Regions from separate parts of the Pseudomonas benzopyrenica genome, predicted to be linked through region 3. Evidence: riboswitches for the same ligand, from Rfam matches in the RefSeq annotation. Region 3 holds a riboswitch; each other region holds the start of a gene.
What was found. Region 3 has a riboswitch for cobalamin ahead of V6W80_RS12090 (CbtB domain-containing protein). Riboswitches for the same ligand answer to the same signal wherever they lie in the genome.
Positions count from the first base shown of each region.

Region 1 (4,269 bases), 990 kb from region 3:
ATCGAAACCACCAGGCTCACGCAATTGCCCAATCTGCTCTGGGTGGAGATCCACACCGACAGCGGCCTGATTGGCCTGGGTGAGACCTTTCGTGGCGCCGAAGCGGTGGAGGCGCAGATCCACTCGCTTTGCGCGCCGCTGCTGCTGGGTCGCGATCCCCTACAGATCGAAGCCCACAGCCGGGCGCTGCTGCGTGGCTATCTGGGCTTCAACGGCAGCGGCGTGGAAACCCGAGCGGCTTCGGCGCTGGACATCGCTCTCTGGGACCTGTTCGGCCAGGCTATGGGCGTGCCCATCCATCAGCTGCTGGGTGGCCAGGTCCACGAGCGGATGCGCGCCTATAACACCTGCGCCAGTCCCAACTTCAATACCGGTGGTGAGCAGCGCCGGTTGATCGCCAAGGGCGAGGCCCGCGTGGCCGGGCGCTACGACGATCAGGTGGCGGCGGTGGAAAACCCCGGTGAACTGGCCCAGAGTCTGGTGGACGAAGGGTTTGCCGCCATGAAGATCTGGCCCTTCGATGCCTTCGCCCTGGCCAGTGGCGGTCAGTATCTGTCCAGCACCGATTTGCGCCAGGGTCTGGAGCCCTTCGCGCGCATCCGGGAGGCGGTCGGCGATGGCATCGAGGTGATGTGCGAATTCCATTCCTTGTGGAATCCAACCTGCGCCCTGCAGATCGCCCGAGCACTCAAGGAGTACAACATCTTCTGGGCGGAAGATCCGATCAAGATGGATCACGTTCAGGGGTTGGCGGATTTCCGGCGGCTGGCGGGCATTCCGGTCTGCGGCAGCGAGACCCTGGCGATGCGCGGTGCCTTCCGCGATCTGCTGGCGGCCGATGCGCTGGACTATGTGATGGTGGATCTGTCCTGGTGCGGAGGGCTGAGCGAGGCGCGCAAGATCGCCACCTTGGCCGAGGCCTATCAGAAGCCCATCGCCCCGCACGACTGCACCGGACCGGTGGTGCTGATGGCCTCGCTGCATCTGGGGTTGGCCTCAGCCAATGCCATCTTTCAGGAAGTGGTGCGAGCCTATCTGGCGGGCTTCTATCGTGAGCTGGTCACCGAGCTGCCGGTACTGGAGCAGGGCTGGCTGCTACCGCCAACCGCACCGGGCCTGGGCACCGCCCTGCATCCGGCGCTGCGTCAGCGGCCGGACCGGATCGGGCGGGTATCAGCGCGGTAAGGGGTTCAGGCGGCCATGGCCGCGCAGGCATCGGCGCAGGCTTCACAGGCCCGAGCGCAGGCCTGGCAGTGATCGGCCTTGTGCTTGCCACATTCGGCGGCGCAGGCACGGCAGGTGGCCAGGCACAGGGCGCAGGCTTCGGCGACGCGATCGCTGTCGCGCTGCATGAAGGTGGCGGCCAGGCGACAGGCGTCGGCGCAATCGCGATCCAGGCGGACGCAGTCGCGCATCATGTCCAGATTGGCTTCGCCCAGGCAGGCGCTGGCGCAGGTTTCGCAGGCGGCGGCGCAGTCGAGGCAGGCCTTGATGCAGGCGGCGAGGGTGGCATCGTTCATCCGGTAGCTCCTGGCGGTGGGTGCTTAGGGTGGACCCGTCCGCTCGACGCCGAGTTCGGGCGGTGCCATCGATTGACGCTCTCCCGGCTAGTCCGTACCCTGCGCCCTTGCACGTGGTGCCCCGCCTGGAGCGGGGTGAAACAGGGAAGCCGGTCGAGCCGGCGCTGCCCCCGCAACGGTAGTTGAGCAGTAGCTGCGCGATGCCCACTGGCCCTGGCCGGGAAGGGGCGCGGCGGATGCCACCAGGCATCGGCTCACCAGCCCGGAGACCGGCCACGCTTGCGCTCATCTCGGCGATGCGGAGGGCTTCGCGCGGCGTCGCCATCTGCCTTGCGCGGGTGGCGTCTCTGCCCGTTTCTCCGCCGCGCCCGCACCTGGAGAACCGCCCCATGACCGACACCCCCGATTCGACCAGCCCCGAGCGCGACGAACGCCACCGCGCGCGCATGGTGCGCAAGAAGGCGGTGATCGACGCCCGTATCGCCGACGCCCAGGACGAGCGTGGCCTGCTGCTGGTGCATACCGGCATCGGCAAGGGCAAGAGCAGCTCCGCCTTCGGCATGGCGGCGCGCGCCCTCGGCCATGGCATGCAGGTGGGCGTGGTGCAGTTCATCAAGGGCCGTCGCGACACCGGCGAGCAACTCTTCTTCAAGCGCTTCCCCGACGAGGTGCGTTACCACGTCATGGGCGAGGGCTTCACCTGGGACACCCAGGACCGCGCCCGCGACCTGCAGTCGGCTGCCGCCGCCTGGGCGGTGGCGGTGGAGCTCCTGCGCGATCCAGCCATCGGCCTGGTACTGCTGGATGAACTCAACATCGCCTTCAAGCACGGCTATCTGGACGTCGATCAGGTGCTGGCCGATCTGGCTGGACGTCCGGCGCACCAGCACGTGGTGGTGACCGGCCGCGGCGCCCCGCCGGCGCTGATCGAGGCCGCCGACACCGTGACCGACATGAGTCTGGTCAAGCATGCCTTCCAGTCCGGCGTGCGCGCTCAGCAGGGCATCGAATGGTAAGGGATACGCGACACTGCCCGGCGCTGCTGATCGCCGCTCCGGCCTCCGGGCAGGGCAAGACCAGCGTCACCGCCGCCCTGGCCCGGCTGCATGCCCGCCAGGGGCGACGGGTGCGGGTGTTCAAGTGCGGTCCGGACTTTCTCGATCCGATGATCCTGGCCCGCGCCAGCGGCGCGCCGGTCTACCAGCTCGATCTGTGGATGATCGGCGAGGCCGAGAGCCGGCGCCTGCTGTGGGAAGCGGCGGCGGAGGCGGACCTCATCCTCATCGAAGGCGTCATGGGGCTGTTCGACGGGCAGCCGTCGGCGGCGGACCTGGCCGAGCGCTTCGGCGTACCGGTGCTGGGAGTGATCGACGCCGCGGGCCTGGCGCAGACCTTTGGTGCCCTGGCCTATGGCCTGGCCCACTATCGGCCGAGCCTGCCCTTCGCCGGGGTGCTGGCCAATCGCAGTGGCAGTCCGCGGCAGACCCAGTTGATCCGCGGCAGCCTGCCGGCGGGCATGACCTTCTTCGGTAGCCTGCCGCGCGATGCCGGCATCGAGTTGCCCAGTCGTCACCTGGGGCTGATCCAGGCTGACGAGGTTACCGACTTGGATCGCCGTCTGGACATGGCGGCCGACGCCCTGGGTGCCAGTTCCGACATCGAATTGCCGCCGCCGGTGGCCTTCGCCGAGCCGGAACCGGCCGTGGTCGAGCCGCTGCTGGCGGGGGTGCGCATCGGCGTGGCCCGCGATGCGGCCCTGGCCTTCATCTACCAGGCCAATCTGGATCTGCTGCGCAGCCTCGGTGCCGAACTCCAGTTCTTCTCCGTGCTCGCCGACCCGGCGCTGCCGGAGGTGGACAGCCTCTATCTGCCCGGCGGCTATCCCGAGCTGCACCTGCAGACGTTGTCCAACAATCTGGGCATGCGCGCGGCCATCCGCGCCCATCACGCCGCCGGCAAGCCGATCCTCGCCGAGTGCGGCGGCATGCTCTATCTGCTCGACGAACTCACCGACAAGGCCGGCGAATCCGCCAGCCTGCTCGGGCTGCTGCCCGGCAGCGCGCGAATGCAGGCGCGCCTGACGGCGCTGGCGCTGCAATCGGTGGAATTCGAGCAGGGCACCTTGCGCGGCCACACCTATCACCACTCCGCCCTGGAGTCGCCCGAGGCGCCCTGGGCGCGCGGGTTGTGTCCCAATGGCAAGGCGGTCGCCGAGGCGGTCTACCGCGACGGTCGCCTCACCGCCAGCTATATTCACTTCTACATGCCGTCGGCACCCGCCGCGGCCGCCGCGATGCTCAAGCCGTGACCACGACCCCCTATACCCCCGCCGAACAAGCCGCCGTCTACCGAGCCATCGCCGAGCGCCGCGACATGCGCCATTTCTGCGGTGGCGAGGTACCTCCCGAACAACTGGCCCGGCTGCTGGGTGCTGCGCACCAGGCCCCCAGTGTCGGGTTGATGCAACCCTGGCGCTTCCTGCGCATCAGCGATCCAGCCCTGCGCCAGCGCCTGCACGAGCTGGTGGAGGAAGAACGTTGCGCCACCGCCGAAGCGCTCGGCGAGCGCAGCGACGACTTCATGAAGCTCAAGGTACAGGGCATTCTCGATTGCGCCGAGGTGCTGGTGGCGGCCCTCATGGACGGCCGCGACGCCCATGTCTTCGGTCGCCGCACCTTGCCGGAAATGGACCTCGCCTCGCTGTCCTGCGCCATCCAGAATCTCTGGCTGGCGGCGCGCTGCGAAGGCC
Region 1 is NZ_CP145723.1:1,562,551-1,566,819, forward strand. It holds gene V6W80_RS07165 (mandelate racemase/muconate lactonizing enzyme family protein) at 1-1,185, shown strand, start outside; gene V6W80_RS07170 (four-helix bundle copper-binding protein) at 1,191-1,520, opposite strand; cobalamin riboswitch at 1,616-1,812, shown strand; gene cobO (cob(I)yrinic acid a,c-diamide adenosyltransferase) at 1,910-2,536, shown strand; gene V6W80_RS07180 (cobyrinate a,c-diamide synthase) at 2,530-3,828, shown strand; gene bluB (5,6-dimethylbenzimidazole synthase) at 3,825-4,269, shown strand, end outside.
Region 1: another riboswitch for cobalamin. It lies ahead of cobO (cob(I)yrinic acid a,c-diamide adenosyltransferase); the one in region 3 lies ahead of V6W80_RS12090 (CbtB domain-containing protein).

Region 2 (4,269 bases), 1.9 Mb from region 3:
GCGCCGTGCCGCCTTGTCGACCAGACCGACCTGGGCCAGGGCGCGCTGGCAGACCTCGGCGTCGCGCGCGCTCCAGGCATCGAGCAGGCCACGATGGGGCGTGCGCCCCAGGCGCACCACCTCGGCCACCGAGAGATCGGCCTCGGTACCGGCCTGCTGCTCCACCAGGGCGACCCGGCGCGCCAGGTCGCGGCGGCGCAGCTCGGCCAGCGGCGTCGCGTCGAGACTGACCCCACCCTCCTCCGGCCGGCGCAGCCCGGCCAGCAGCCGCAGCAGGCTGGACTTGCCCGAGCCATTGGGGCCGAGCAGTCCGAGCACCCCGCCGGGCGGCACCGCGAGGGTCACCCCGGCGAGGATCGGCTGGCCACCGGCGCTCCAGGCCACGTCCCGCGCGGCGAGGCTCATCGGACCTCCCGCGCGCGGTAGAGGATGAAGGCGAAGGCCGGCGCGCCGACCAGGGCGGTGACCACGCCGATGGGCAGGGTCTGCTTGGCCACCAGGGTGCGGGCGACGATGTCGGCCAGCACCATGAACAGCGCGCCGATCAGCGCGCAGGTGGGCAGCAGCCGGCCATGCCCGGGGCCGACCAGGAAGCGCGCCACATGGGGGATCACCAGGCCGACGAAGCCCACCGCGCCCACCAGGCTGACCAGGCAGGCGGTGATCAGGCCGGTGACCGCCAGCAGCAGCAGGCGCAGCGGCCCCACCGCCACGCCCAGGCTGGCGGCGGCGTCCTCGCCAAAGGCAAAGGCGTCCAGCGCCCGGGCGCAGGCCAGGCACACCAGCAGACCAGCGAGCACCACCCCGGCGGCTAGCCAGACGTCCGGCCAGCGCACCCCGGCCAGGCTGCCGAGCAGCCAGAACATCACGCTGCGCGCCTGCTCGGCGTTGGCCGCGGTGGCGACGATGTAGGCGGTCAGGGCATTGAACAGCTGGGAGGCGGCCACCCCGGCGAGGATGATGCGGGTGCTGCCGCCACTGCCCAGAAAGGGCAGCACCACGGCGAAGGCCAGCACGGCGCCGAGAAAGGCGCCGAGCGAGACCCCGAGCACCCCGCCGCCGACGCCCAACAGCATCACCAGCACCGCACCGGTGGAGGCGCCGGCCGACAGCCCCAGCACATAGGGTTCAGCCAGGGCGTTGCGCAGCAACGCCTGGAGGATGGCGCCGGAGACCGCCAGGCCCGCACCGCAGCAGGCGGCGACCAGGGCGCGACTAAGGCGGTATTCCCAGACGATGCCCTGGACGATGCGCTCCACCGGATAGGGCCCCAGGCCCAGGCCGTTGGCGATGGCCTGCAGACTGGTCAGCGGGGCGATGGGCATCTCGCCGAAGGAGGCCGCCAGCACCACGCTCGCCGCCAGCGCCAGCACGGCGGTCAGGCCCAGCAGCCAGCGCCAGGGCCGGGCCCCCTCGGCTGCCAGGGGCAGGCTCATGGTTGCGGCTTGGCCAGATCGGCGGCCAGGGTCTCGACGCTGTCCACCACCCGCAGCGAGGGATTGAGGGTCGGGGCGTCCACCACCAGCAGGTGGTTCTCGCGCACCGCGCGCAATTCGCGGGTCAGGGGATCGCTGCGCAGGAAGGCCAGCTTCTTGTCGACGTCATCGGCGGGATAGAGACGGCGGTCCATGCGCGCCACCACGATATAGTCAGGGTCCAGACTGGCGATGCGTTCCCAGCTCACCGCCGGCCATTCCTCAGCGCTGTCGACCACGTTGCGCAGGCCCAGGGCGCGGGCGATCCAGGCCGGTGCGCCGAGGTTGCCGGCCACCCAGGGATCGCCTTCCAGGCGCGGGCTGGAGAACCAGAACAGCACCGAACGCCCCTGGACCCCGGCAGCCTTGGCCTGCTCCCCAGCGGCGGCGATGCGGCGGTCCAGCTCGGCGACCAACTGCTTGCCGGCCGGCTGCACATCGAGAATGGCCGCCAGCTCCTGGGCCTCGCGGGTCACCAGCTGCATGTCGAAGGGCGCGCTGCGGCTGCCGTCGCTGTTGGAATCGGCGGTCACTGCCTTGCCTTCGCAATCGCTGGGCGCCACATAGGCGGCGATGCCCAGCTTAGCGAAGCGCGGGAAGTCCGCCACCTCGCCGCCCGGGCCGACGTGATAGGTGTACTGCGCCGCCACCAGGTCCGGCCGGGTGCCGACCACGGCTTCGAAGCTGGGGGCGTTGTCGGCCAGGCGCGGAATGCCCTTGCCCTCCTCCTGCAGGTCCTTCGGCAGGCCGCCGAACCAGACCCCGGTACCCACCAGGCGCGCGCCCACGCCCAGGCGCAAGAGCAACTCGGTACTGGCCTGACCCAGACTGACCAGCCGTTGGGGCGCACGCTCGAAGACCAGGTCGCGACCGCAGTTGTGGATGGTCAGCGGATAGGTCGTGGCAGCCTGGGCGCTAAGGGCGGAAACAGATAGCAGGCCGGCGGCGAGCAGCGGTGAAAGACGGCGAAGCATGGACTCTCCTTGGGATGACGCGTCCCTTGTGGATGATGGGTATCCCCTGGCGAGGTCTGGCTCGCTTCTTACGAAGCTCACAGTGGCGCGACCGCGCCGGACTCTCACCGGCTTCCCGCCAGGGAACAGGAAGGTCGCCGAGGGTGGGCCAGCGGCGACCAGGATTCAAGCATTAAATGTTACTTTATAACAATTCCGGATCATACCAGCGCGGCGTATAGACCCACTCGCCGCCATCGGCCCGCGGAAAGCGCCGGGTATGGCTGGAGCCGAGGATCACCAGGGTGCGCGAATCCACCATGTCGCTGCGCAGGGCGCCGAGGCTGGTGTATTCGAGACCGCCACCCGGACGGCCGACATCGCGACCGAGGATCACCGGGGTGTTCGCCGGACGGCAGCTGCGCAAGACGTCCAGCGCCCGCTCCAACTGGTGCGGGCGGGCCTTGGAGATGGGGTTGTAGAAGGCCATGGCCAGGTCCGCTGCTGCGGCCTGGCGCAGGCGCTGCTCGATCACCGCCCAGGGCTTGAGGTTGTCGGACAAAGAGATCAGGCAGAAGTCGTGGCCCAGGGGCGCCCCGGCCAGGGCGGCGCTGGCCATGGCCGCGGTGATGCCCGGCAGGATCTCCAGCTCGACCGCCGCCCAGCGCGGATCATCGGCGCCTTCCAGTACCTCCAGCACCGCGGCGGCCATGGCGAAGACCCCCGGATCGCCGGACGACACCATGACCACCTGACGACCGCTGGCAGCCAGCTCGAAGGCATGGCGGGCACGCTGCAATTCTTCACGGTTGTCGCTGGCATGGGCCAGCTGGTCCGGACGCAAGGGGCCGGCCATCTGCACGTAGGTCGCGTAGCCGAGCACGTCCTGGGCCTCGTCCAGAGCGCGGCGCACTACGGGTGCCATGAGCTCGGCCGCACCCGGGCCGAGGCCCACCACGCTGAGGCGTCCGCGGTGCTGGCCGAGGTCCTCGGCGTCCAGGGGCCGGTCATGCAGGTGCAGGGCGATGCCCCGCTCCTGGGCCCGTTCCACCGTCGTCAGGGCGAAGTCCGGCGTGTTGGCGTCGACGAATCTCAACGGCACATCCAGTGCCTGGCTCAGCTCGGCCAGGCCGGGCACGGCCATGTCTTCCGCCCGCGCCAGCAGCACTGCCACGGCACATGGCGCATAGCCGGTGCTGGCAAGCAGTTCGGTGACGGCGGCAGCGGTGGCATCGGCGCGTACCGCCACCAGCACGGCGCGGGGATGGATCAGCAGGGTATGGTCGTCGGCGCTGGTCATGGGCGAGACCAGGATGCGCTGCCGCGCCTCGGGATCGCGAGCCAGGGGTACCTCATCCAGCCAGGGCGCCTCGCCCTCGATGCGTACCGGGGCGCCGGCCAGCAGATCGGCCACCCGATGCTTGGCCACGTCGACGTCGGCCAGGGCATAGCCGGCCGGTGGATCGAGCAGGCAGGTGCCGAATCTCAGTTCGCCACTGGTGGTGATGGCCGGGGCCACGTCCAGCAAGGTACCCAGCTGGCGAGCCAGACGGTTGGCACCGGCCAGACCGCCCAACAGCGGCACCACGGCGCTGCCGTCTTCGGCCACCGCCAGCACCGGCGGCTCGGCGGTCTTGTCATCCAGCAAGGACGCCAGGGTGCGGATGACGATACCGGCGGCGCAGAGCACCACCAAGGGCCGCTGCTGGCGATAGAGGTCACGCAGGTGGTCGCCGAAGGCGTTGTAGCTGACATCGCCCTCGACCCGCCCGGCCAAGCCATGCACCAGGCTGCCCGGCAGGCCGTCCTGCAGGCGGCGGGCGGTGGCCAGGGCGCCGGGG
Region 2 is NZ_CP145723.1:4,451,075-4,455,343, forward strand. It holds gene V6W80_RS21060 (ABC transporter ATP-binding protein) at 1-405, opposite strand, end outside; gene V6W80_RS21065 (FecCD family ABC transporter permease) at 402-1,436, opposite strand; gene V6W80_RS21070 (ABC transporter substrate-binding protein) at 1,433-2,449, opposite strand; cobalamin riboswitch at 2,481-2,627, opposite strand; gene cobJ (precorrin-3B C(17)-methyltransferase) at 2,634-4,269, opposite strand, start outside.
Region 2: another riboswitch for cobalamin. It lies ahead of V6W80_RS21070 (ABC transporter substrate-binding protein); the one in region 3 lies ahead of V6W80_RS12090 (CbtB domain-containing protein).

Region 3 (4,269 bases):
ACCCTGGGGGTTCTCCTGCCAGCGTTCGCGATTGTCCTGGGCGCAGATGGCCTGGAGTACCGGCACCGGTCGGCGGAACGGCGTGAGATTCGGCCGCTCCGGACTGGACTGGGCGAAGCCGGTGGTATTGAGAATCAGCGCGGTGTCGGTCTCGTCCAGCAGCCGCTCGACTTCCGTCAGGCAGGCCGCCTCCTTGAGGCTGGCCACGGCGATGGGCAGCGGATTCAGCCCCTGGGCCTCGAGTTGCGCGCAGAAAGCGTCGATGAAGGCGGTATTGGCCGACTGCAGATGGGTGCGGTAGAACAGCAGCGCCGCCGTGGGCCAGTCCTGTCGCCAGCGTTGGCGCCAGCCGGCCAGCCCCAGGCCTTCAGGCTGATAGACCGCCACCCGCGGCAACTCCCTCGGTGGCTCGTAAAGGTATCGGGCATCCAGGCATTCGGCGGCCAGGCAGTGCAGGAAATCCCGGGCATTGCCCAGGCCGCCTTGACGGAGGTAGCGCCACAGCCGTTCGGCCAGGTCCGGTGCCACGGTGCCCAGAGCCATCAGCTCAGGGTCAGGGCGATCGCAGCCGGGCACTGCGATCAGGGTCAGCCCCCGCGCGGCCAGCTCGGCGAGGCGTTCCATGCCATAGCGCCAGTAGCCCTGGCCGCCATGCAGGGAGATGAACACCACTCGCGCCTGGCTCAGCACCTCCTCGACGTAGAGGTCCACCGAGGCGTGGTTCTGCAGCTGCATGGGATTGGCCAGGCGCAGGCTGGGATAGCCGGCATCCAGGGTACGAGTCGCCTCGGCCAGCAGGGCCAGATGCGAATCGCCACTGCAGAGCACGACGATCTCACCCGGCGTCTGCGCCAGATGGGCGATGCCGTCGTCCGGGACGAAGCCGCCCGGCTGGGTACGCAGCAGATGCATCTGGCGTCAGGCGACCGCGGCGCGCAACTGGGCGGTGATCGCCGCCTGGTCCAGCTCCTGGCCGATCAGCACCAACTGGGTGCTGCGGGTCTCGCCGGTCTTCCAGGCACGGTCGAAATGCTTGTCGAAGCGGGTACCGACCCCCTGCACCAGCAGTCGCAGCGGCTTGCCGGCAATGGCCGCGAAGCCCTTCACCCGCAGCACGCCATGGCTCTTGACCACCTCGGTCAGCGCCGCCAGCAGGGTCGCTTCCGCCACCTCAGGCAGGTCTACGCCAAAGGAGTCGAATTCATCGTGGTCATGGTCTTCATGACCTTCGAGGTCATGGTGGGTCGGACGGCTGTCGATATGGGCCTCGGATTCGGCTTGCAAGCCCAGCAGCACCGACAGGGGCAGCACGCCACGACTGGCTTCCACCACCTTGACCGCGGACGGCAACTCTTTGCTCACCTCGGCGCGGACCCGGGCCAGGGCCTCGGCGTCCAGGCCATCGGTCTTGTTGAGGATCACCAGGTCGGCACTGGCCAGTTGATCTTCGAACAACTCGTGCAGCGGCGATTCATGGTCCAGGTTGGGGTCCTGGCGGCGCTGGGCATCCACCTGCTCGGGATGGGCGGCGAAGGTGCCGGCCGCCACCGCGGGACTGTCGACCACGGTGATCACCGCGTCCACGGTGCAGGCGTTGCGGATCTCCGGCCACTGGAAGGCCTGCACCAGAGGCTTGGGCAGCGCCAGGCCGCTGGTCTCGATGAGGATGTGGTCGATGTCGCCGCGACGCGCCACCAGCTCCTTCATCACCGGAAAGAATTCTTCCTGCACGGTGCAGCACAGGCAGCCATTGGCCAATTCGAAGACGCGGCCCTGGGCCTCTTCTTCGGTACAGCCGATGCTGCACTGGCGGAGGATCTCGCCATCGATGCCCAGCTCGCCGAATTCGTTGACGATCACCGCGATGCGGCGGCCTTCGGCATGGTCGAGCATGTGCCGCAGCAGGGTGGTCTTGCCGGAACCGAGGAAGCCGGTGACGATGGTGACGGGAGTCTTGGCCAGGGTTTTCATGGGCTGCCCTTAGAAAGAAAGCGAAAAAAGACGGGCAGGCATGCCAGGCGCTCGCGCAGCGGCAAGGCCCTGGTGGCAGCCCGGATCACCCCGCCCGGTTGCGTATGGAAAGCTAGCGAGGCAGGTCTCCTGGCTCACGGCGCCCTACTCCAGCCTTCCCGCGTGAGCAGTGGCCTTAAAGCTTGTTCATCATTTCGCGAGCTAGCGTCAATTATGAACAGGCTCTGTGGAGAGGCTGAAGATGCCGCTTACAGTTGCGGGGGCAGCCGCGGTGTCGCACCGCGTTCCCTTTCAAGCTCTTGCGGACAAGAGCACCTCGAAGCCCGACAGGCTACGAGTGCCCCGCCGGGGTGTCAATCGAACAGGCTTGACCGTCGGACGACCCGCGTGGTCTGCTCGCCCCTGCTTCAGGTGTCGCGACTCCGCCAGGGGTCGCGGTGAAACGGGAAGCCGGTCCAAGTCCGGCACTGCCCCCGCAACGGTAGACGAGCGCAGGATCACGATGCCACCCGGCTGGCAAGCTTGGGGAAGGCGATCCTGGTAGTCGTACGGGAATGCGGTCTTGCGCGAGCTAGCACCTGGCAAAGCGGAACCCTTCAAGGAAGCGCAATTTACCGAGAGTAAATGAGCACTCCGCGAAGGGCTTCAACGCTGCCAGGCCGACGCGCAGCCAAGACCGCACCTTGAGACCCTCGTGAGTCCGGAGACCGGCCTGTCGCTTTCAAGCAACCCGCGGTGGGCGGTCGTGCTGGACGGCGGCCGCCTGCGGTTCGCTGCCTCGGCGCGTCCCTGCCGCTTCGACTCCGAGGCCTTGCCATGACCGCTACCCGCTCGACGACCGCCCTGCCCCAGCCTCATACCCATACCCGCGCCCAACGCCTGACCGCTACGCTGCTCGCCTGCCTGCTCGGCCTGGGCCTGGTGTTCCTGGCCGGTTTCTCCCATGTCGAAGCGCTGCACAACGGTGCCCACGATACCCGCCACAGCGAAGGCTTCCCCTGCCACTAAGAGGAGTACGTCATGTTTCAGCGTATCGCCTTCAGTGCCGGCGTGGCCGGGCTGCTCGCCGCTCTGTTGCTGAGCATCTTGCAAAGCGTCTGGATGACGCCGCTCATCCTCCAGGCGGAAACCTACGAGGTCCAGACCGAAGCCCCGGCCATGGCCGAGCACCAGGATCACGGCGAGGAAGAAGCCTGGGCCCCGGCAGATGGCTGGCCGCGCACCCTGTCGACCTTCGGCGGTAACCTGGTGGTGGCCGTGGGTTTCGGCCTGGTGCTCGCCGGCCTGTTCAACCTGCGCGCGCCGAACCGGACCTACCAGGGCCTGCTGTGGGGGCTGGCCGGCTACGCCACCTTCTGCCTCGCGCCGAGCCTGGGCCTGCCACCGGAGCTACCAGGCACGGCCGCGGCGGACCTCACCCTGCGCCAGGCTTGGTGGATAGGCACCTCGGGCGCTACCGCGGCCGCCCTCGCCCTGCTGGCGTTCGCCCGCCACCCAGGCTTCAAGATCGCCGCTCTGGGCCTGCTGGTCATTCCCCACTTGCTGGGAGCGCCCCAGCCGGTCGCGCATGAGAGCCTGGCACCACAAGAACTGCAACGGCACTTCCAGATCGCCGTGCTGGTGAGCAACCTGCCTTTCTGGCTATTGCTAGGCCTGGCGTGCAGCTGGCTGTTCCGCCGTCAGGAGCCGCAAGGCTGATGGCGCTGGTCCTGGGCCTAGGTTGCCGTCGGGATTGTTCGGTGGAGGAGCTTGCCGAGCTGGCGCAAGAGGTGCTGCAGGAAGCCGGCTGCGACCGTGCCGCCCTGACCGCCTTGGCGACGGTGGCCAGTCGACTCGAAGAACGCGGACTGCGCACCCTCGCCCAACGCTGGCAGCTGCCCTTACAGGGCTTTCCCGCTGAACGCCTGGCGCAAGAACGCGGCATAACCTCAGCCAGTAAGCGGGTGTTGCAGCATGTTGGCAGCTCCAGTGTCGCCGAAGCCGCGGCCCTGGTGGCAGCCGGTGAAGGCGCCCGCCTGTTGGTGAGCAAACGCAAGAGCGCGGCGGCAACGGCAGCCTTGGCCTACGCCTGAGACGCCGCTTGCGCTTCGGCGTCGCTGACCCGGGCGCGGACATGGATGGGGCTGAAGGGCTCGTTCTGTACCAGTTCCACCAGGGCTTCCTTGACCAGCTCGAGGATCGCCATGAAGGTCACCACCACGCCGAGACGCCCCTCATCCAGGGTGAAAAGCGCCACGAAGGGCACGAAGGCGCCATCCTTGAGGCGCTCCAGCACCTGACTCATGCGCTCGCGGGTGG
Region 3 is NZ_CP145723.1:2,547,643-2,551,911, forward strand. It holds gene cobN (cobaltochelatase subunit CobN) at 1-912, opposite strand, end outside; gene cobW (cobalamin biosynthesis protein CobW) at 919-1,971, opposite strand; cobalamin riboswitch at 2,074-2,305, opposite strand; cobalamin riboswitch at 2,364-2,701, shown strand; gene V6W80_RS12090 (CbtB domain-containing protein) at 2,788-2,979, shown strand; gene V6W80_RS12095 (CbtA family protein) at 2,992-3,669, shown strand; gene V6W80_RS12100 (cobalamin biosynthesis protein) at 3,669-4,043, shown strand; gene V6W80_RS12105 (segregation and condensation protein A) at 4,034-4,269, opposite strand, start outside.